DNA from 3 places in the Micromonospora zamorensis genome. Region 3 is predicted to be linked to each of the others. Evidence: riboswitches for the same ligand, from Rfam matches in the RefSeq annotation. Region 3 holds a riboswitch; each other region holds the start of a gene.
The links. A riboswitch is a leader RNA that binds a small molecule or an ion and turns the genes downstream of it on or off. The one in region 3 is predicted to bind cyclic di-AMP.

Region 1 (2,245 bases), 490 kb from region 3:
AGGTGGCGCAGGGGCGGTGCGCGGTGGTCGGTGTGTCGTACCGGCTCGCCGCCGGAGCGGTCCGCCCGGTGGCCGCCGTGCCGGCCGGCTTCGCGACGCTCGGCGAGGAGGCCGGGCCCCTCGACCCGGCCGCGCCCGCCGCCGCCTGACGCGACGAGGGCCGCTCCGCGCGACGCGGAACGGCCCTCGGCGAGGGTTCAGCGGGTCAGAGCAGCGACATGTGGACGTGGTCGGTGTGGTTCGACGGCCCGCTGTACGAACTCCAGCCGGTCGCCGGGAACCAGATCTGCCGGTTCCAGATCACGTAGTAGATGCCCAGCCGGTCGGCGTTACGGATGAGGAAGGCGGCGACGTTGTTGCCGTACCTCCGGGTGTCATCGTTGTGCCACGGGGCGAAGCCGCTCTTCTGCAGCGACCAGTCGCAGGCACGGCCCTTCGGGTGCTCCCACGGCCCACCGGATCGGTAGCAGCCGACGAACCGGTTGTAGCCGGCCGCCTTGACCTCCTTGTACGCGTGCAGCGTGCGGGGCGTGACGCAACCGGACGTGGTCGGGTCATTCTCGCTGCACGACTGCGGCTTCCAGTCACCGTCGGCGGTGCGACCCGGCCCGATCTTGGCCACCTTCGAGGTGGCGTCCACCAGGCCGCCGGTGAAGCCCTTGCCGCCAACGAGGGAGAGCGCCTTGTCCGCCTCGCTCTTCCGCTTCGCCATCAGGGCGGTCTGCTTCTGCTGCTCGCGGACCTCCGCGTCGAGGGCCAGCTTGGCCTGCTCGGCGCGGGCCTTCGCCGTGTTGACCTCGGCGAGCTTCTTCTCATTGACCATGTTCATCTCGTCGAGCACCGCGGCGCGCTGGACGAAGGCGTCGGGAGCCTTGCTCTCCAGCAGCATCGCGAGCGCGCCGATCCGGCCGGTCCGGTACGACTGGGCGGCGATCAGCCCGACCTGTGGGGTCAACGCGTCCAGGTCGGCCTTTGCCCGGTCGACCTCCAGGGCCAGCTCCAACTGCCGCTTCTTGGATTTGTCCAGTTGGGACTTGGCGGCGGAGTAGTCGCGGTTGGCCTGCTCGATGACGTCGGTGAGCAGCTGCGGCTCGCCGTCCTCCTCGTGCCCGGACGGTGTGGGGGTCGTCGGGGCGGCGTGGGCCGGGAGGGGCCCGGCGAGCACGGTCAATGCGGCGATCACGGCCACCACGGGTGTCAACCAGCGGCGTAGGGGTGCCGTCACAATGTTCCCTTCCGTCGACCGCCGACCGGGTTAGCTGACGGGTTCGGGGCGGAAGTGGCCCCTACCGCTGACGCGGATTCACCCCACGTACCTGGGTCCCCGATTCGCCGGTTGGCGATTGGGCGGTGGCACCGCAGGCGCCGCTTCGCGCCTTCATCGGTAACCGGCAGCGAGGTTACCCGAGAGTCGGTCGTGTGAGCTACGCCTGGATGCCGACCAAAAGCGTCATTTCGCCATAGCGTTGAGTGACCAGTGACGTGGTTCTCAGGGTGGACGCCCGATCTGGTCACGCTGAGGAGTGTCACCATGCCGTATCCGTGCTCCTGTTCGGCTCCGGCCACCCGTCGGTGGCGGTGGATGGGGGTGGGGTCCGCGTCGGTTCCGGCTCGTCGGAGCGACCCGCTCGCGGTGAGATGAGTGCGGCCAGTGCCTCCGCCCGGTCCGGCTGAGGTCGCGGGGCGGAAGCGTCGGTGGACGGTGTGGCGTCCGTGCGCCCGGCTGCGGTCACCACTGCGGCCAGCCCGGTGGTCAGTGGCACGGCGGCGATCAGGCCGAGGGTGGCGACCGCGCTGCGGACGATCTCCTGCGCGAGGAACTCGCTGGTGAGGATCTGCCCGATCGGCCGTGCGTCGGCGGTGAGCAGGAGCAGCAGGGGCAGCGACGCGCCCGCGTACGCCAGCACGATGGTGTTGACAGTGGAGGCGATGTGCGCGCGGCCGACCCGGGTCGCGGCCCGGTAGAGCTGCAACCGGGTCAGGCCGGGGTTGGCGTGCGCCAGCTCGGTGACGGTGGCCGCCTGGGTGACCGTCACGTCGTCGAGCACCCCGAGCGAGCCGATGATGATCCCGGCGAGCAGCAGACCGTGCAGGTCCACGTCGCCCTGGAACATCGACAGCGTGGTGGCGTCCTCGCTGCCGAAGCCGGTGAGGTGGGTTGCCGCCGTGGCGATGGTGGCGAGCACGCCGGTCAGCACCAGGCTGCCCAGGGTGCCGAGCACCGCGACCGAGGTCTGTGCGGTGA
Region 2 (2,245 bases), 2.1 Mb from region 3:
GGCCTGGGGCCGTTACGACGAGGCGGACGCGGCCGCGCGTCGCTTCGCGGGGGCCGGGGCGCTGCCCACCCCGCATACCCCCCGCACCCCCGCCGAGTACGCCTCCCGGGAGCGCTACCTGCATCGCGCGGCGGCGGCGGCGCACTGGCGGGGCGACCTGACCATGGCGCAGTTCGGCGACGTGTTCGGGCACCGGCACGGTTGGGATCCCCGGCGGCACCCGGTCGAGCAGGAGGTGCTGCTGAGCCGGGCGATCCGGGACGCGAGGCTGGCCGACTACCAGGCCGCAGCCACCCGGGAGCGGGCCGCCTGGCGGGACGCGGAACTGGCCGCCGAGTCGGCCCGCACTCTCGCCGAGGAGGCGTACGCGGCAGCGGCCCGGCTGCGGCCGAACCCGGTACCCGCCCGCCGGGCGGCTACCCGGGCGTTCCGTCCCGCCCTCGCGGCACGTTGGCGCCCGGCTCGCGCGGGTTGAGCCCGATCCGTTATGTGAGCCCGGTCATGTCAATGGCGAATCGGGCGTCGGGCACGATTGGCTCGATTCTTCCCGTGATTGTGGCCGCATAATTGGCGGCCTGTCCGGTTGTCGCCCGCAGGCGTCGCCGTAACCGGTTGTCCCATCGAGTCACATCATCGGCAATACGCGCAGAAATTGTCGCGCCGATTGGGGTTTACGCAGGTGAACCCGGCTTGGCAGGGTGAGAGCCGGCCAGTACTGTCGTCCTGTCCGGTGCGGTAACCGTTCGCAAGAGGCGACGCCGCGCCGACCCGCTCAATCGTGATCTACGAACCGGGGACCCATCAGTAAGTCCGGGGTGAATCCGCGAGCCACGGCCCGCGGTAGGGCGATCTTCCCGCCCGAATCCGTCAGCTAACCCGGTAGGCGGTGTCGGAAGGAGTTCCATCCTCGTGCAGCACCTTTCCACCCCTCGGTTGTTCCTTCGCCTCCACGGCGTAGCGGTGCCCCCGCTCATTCGTCCAGTGACGGTGAGCTGACCCCCCCGGGTCATCGCCTAACCGCCCGGCCACGCCGGGCGTTCCCCTGAGCGGTTCACCATCCGCGGACCATCGTCCGCGCGTTGGCGCCTGCCCGGATGCCGGTCCGGCCCCGGTGTGCCGCTCTCCCCCCGATCCGTGGAGGACCCCGTGAAGCACACCCTGAAGCGTCAGCTCCGTCGCCTCACCACCGAGCGCCCCTACCAGATCGTTGTCGCCTCCGCTGCGGCCCTCGCGATCGCCAGCACCACCGGCGCCCTGGTCACCAGCGCCGACGACGCCCCGGCCAGCCAGCACACCGTGACCACTGTCGCCGAGATGCGCAGCGACACCGCTGCCTCCCGCAGCGAGGCGCGCGACGCGTCCCCCTCGGCCAGCACCGCACCGACCACCGCCGCCCCCGCGCCGGCCACCAGTGCCGCGTCACCCGCGGCCAAGGCCAGCAGCAACCCGGATCTGACCCGTAAGCCGGAGCGGCCGAAGCCGCCGGCGACCAAGGTGCTCGACTACGACTACCAGGCGCAGAACACGTACTACAACTGCGGCCCGGCTGCCACCCGCAACGCTCTCAGCGCCGCCGGAATCGACCGCACCCAGAACGAGCTCGGCGCCGAGCTGGGCACCACCGAGATGGGCACCAACTCGGCCCTGGACACCACCCGGGTGCTCAACGCCGAGGTGAAGGGCTCCCCGTACCGGACCCGGATGTTCGCCGGCACGCCCAGCCCGGCCCAGATGGACCAGCTCCAGGCCGACGTCGTCAAGGCCATCACCGACGGCCGTGGCGTGGTCGCCAACGTCGTCGGCGACGCCACCGACACCAACGGCGGCTGGCACTCCTACGGCGGCGGGCACTACATCGCCGTGGTGGGTTACAAGGACAACGGCCGGACCGTGCGAATCGCCGACTCGGCCAACGCGGCCGACGCGTCGTACTGGATCACCACGATCGACCTGGCCAACTGGATCGCCAGCCGGGGCTACTCCGCCTGACCCAGGCACGTTGACCGCTTCGGGCGCCGTCCCCCACAAGGGGCCGGCGCCCGCGGCGTCTTCACCGAGCGGTCAGGCCTGCGCCGCATCGACCACCCTCGTACCTGGTCGCGAACCGTGGGAGACTGCGGCCGTGGTGGATGAATCAGGTGGCCGGGCAGGCCGTGGGCCGATCCTGTTGCTGCTGCACGGGATGGGGGCGACCGGGGACGTCTGGCTGCCCTCGGCCCCACTGCTGAAGCAGCACTGGCCCGGG
Region 3 (2,245 bases):
TGGGCGATGTGCCCGTCGACCGAGCGCAGCGAGTAGTGCCAGCTCACGTACGTCGGGTCCTGGACGAGTTTCAGAGTCGTCGCCCAGCTCGCCTCGGTGTCGTGGATGACGATGTACTCGATCTTCTGCCGGGCGGGCCGGTCGGAGAGGTCGTGGTTGCCGTAGTCCCCGTCGCCGAACGCCTCGTAGGGTGCCGGGATCCACTCGCAGGAGATGGTGCGCGGGCACTCCAGCCCGTCCGGGCGGGCCAACCGGCGCAGGCCCAGCCGGTCCAACCAGGAGCGCTCGGGCTGTACCGCGCGCGCCGGCAGGGTGATCCGCTGGCCGTCGTCGGTCATCCGGGACTCGCCCGCGGCGATGGTGGTGAAGACCTCGTCGGCGAAGGCCGCGGCGGCGTCGGCGCTGTCCGCACCGGCGTAGCGGGCCACCGCGCCGTACCAGGCCGCCGGGTCGGTGTCCGCTCCGACCGGCGCACCCAACTCTCGCTGGTACGCACTGAGCAACGCGGCCCCACCCCGGATGTTGACCGCCGCGTCGGTGCGCAGCGCCTCGGGGGTGGCACCGGTCAGTGCGGCCGCCGCGTCCACGGTCTGCAACGCGGCGGCGGTCGGTGCGGGGGCCTCGACGGGTCGGGGTGCGGGCACCCGGGAGGGCCGGGAGTCGTCACCGCGTGGGTCCTCGGCGCCGGCGTCGTGGTGGCCGCGCCCGGGTAGAGCGGCAACGTGGCGGGCGTCGGTCAGGTGCATCGGGCCGTAGCCGCCGCTCGTGCTCGGTGTGCCGGCGTTGCTGTCCCAGCGGGACTCCAGATAGGAGACGCCGAGCAGCACGCCCGTCGGCACGCCGTACTCGGTCGCTGCGGCGGCGTACTGCTGCTGGCGATCGGCGGTGGGTGCGGCGGTGGCGGCCGTGGAGAGTGGCACCGCGCTCGCGGCGGCAACGACGGTCGTGGCGAGCAGCGCGCGCCAGCCGGCCGACACTGTTGGATGGTGCATCGAACCCCCTAGATTCTCGCGGGTAGAGGTCAGGTCACCATCGCGCCGCTGGAGAGTCCGCGTCAATACCTTTCCATCTATCGACATGTTGAGAAAGAATTCTTCACACACGGTCGGTGACCCCCACCCGATCGGTACGGAGTGTCACGGCCGTACGGGTTGCGGATCGGTAACGGGCGTCTCTACTCTGGTCATTTGTCGGCCCGACAGCAGCTCCGCCCATCCCGGGCGGTAACGGACCGACACCGCCGAGTCGTTTCCGAGCGAACCGGGGACCCATGTCCCTCGGGGTGAATCCGCAGCCACTGCGGTAGGGCGCCGACTTCCCGCCCGAACCCGTCAGCTAACCCGGTAGGCGGTCAGGAAGAAGGAGTACGGAACCCCGGTGGCACTCCATGCCCCGCGGCCGTCGTCCGAGCGGTCGGCATTCGCCGTCCCGACGTCGATCGTGCCGCGCCCACGCTGGTCCCGCTTCACCACCGCTCTCGCCGCACTGGTCGGCGTCGCCGTCGTCCTGACGGGCAGCGCCACGGCCGCCCACGCCGACCCGTCCGTCGCCGAGATCGAGCGCCAGATCGACGCCGACTGGAACACACTCGAACCGATCATCGAACGGCACAACGCCACCCGAGCCGACCTCGCCGTCAAGCGCAAGCAGGCGGACGCGCTGGCCGCCCGCATCGCCCCGCTCGAGCGGCAGGTCGACGCCGCGATGGACAAGGTCAGCGCGCTGGCCGTGCGCGCGTACAAGGGCGAGACCGTCTCGACCGTCAACGCGATGCTCGGCAGCCGGTCACCCAGCGAGGTGGTCAGCCAGCTCGAAATGCTCGACCGGTTCGCGCACAACCAGCAGCAGGACGTACGCGAGGTCGCCGACCTGCGCGACGAGCTGGCCGCGCAGAAGGCGCCGCTGGACGAGATGGTGGCCCAGCTGGCCCGCACCGAGGCCCAGTTGGCGGCCAAGAAGAAGCAGATCAACGAGGAGATCGACCGGCTGCAGAAGCTGCGCCTCAAGGTGTACGGCAACGGGGGCGGCGGTCCGCTGCGTCCGGCGCCCTGCCCCGGCAGCTATCCCGGAGGCGCTGCGGGCACGGCGGTCAAGTTCGCCTGCGCGCAGATCGGCAAGCCCTACGTCTGGGGTGCCGAGGGCCCGAACTCGTACGACTGCTCGGGGCTGATGCTGGCCGCATGGGCGAAGGCCGGGGTGTCGTTGCCGCACAACGCCGCTCAGCAGAGCCGCGTCACCAAGAACG

Region 1: another riboswitch for cyclic di-AMP. It lies ahead of GA0070619_RS30885 (coiled-coil domain-containing protein); the one in region 3 lies ahead of GA0070619_RS28480 (C40 family peptidase).
Region 2: another riboswitch for cyclic di-AMP. It lies ahead of GA0070619_RS06360 (C39 family peptidase); the one in region 3 lies ahead of GA0070619_RS28480 (C40 family peptidase).

What each region holds. Positions count from the first base shown of each region.
Region 1 is NZ_LT607755.1:6,849,178-6,851,422, forward strand. It holds gene GA0070619_RS30880 (carbonic anhydrase) at 1-149, shown strand, start outside; gene GA0070619_RS30885 (coiled-coil domain-containing protein) at 206-1,225, opposite strand; cyclic di-AMP (ydaO/yuaA leader) riboswitch at 1,230-1,360, opposite strand; gene GA0070619_RS30890 (YibE/F family protein) at 1,527-2,245, opposite strand, start outside.
Region 2 is NZ_LT607755.1:1,409,491-1,411,735, forward strand. It holds gene GA0070619_RS06355 (hypothetical protein) at 1-475, shown strand, start outside; cyclic di-AMP (ydaO/yuaA leader) riboswitch at 760-901, shown strand; gene GA0070619_RS06360 (C39 family peptidase) at 1,135-1,989, shown strand; gene GA0070619_RS06365 (alpha/beta fold hydrolase) at 2,123-2,245, shown strand, end outside.
Region 3 is NZ_LT607755.1:6,361,998-6,364,242, forward strand. It holds gene GA0070619_RS28475 (N-acetylmuramoyl-L-alanine amidase) at 1-977, opposite strand, end outside; cyclic di-AMP (ydaO/yuaA leader) riboswitch at 1,229-1,364, shown strand; gene GA0070619_RS28480 (C40 family peptidase) at 1,378-2,245, shown strand, end outside.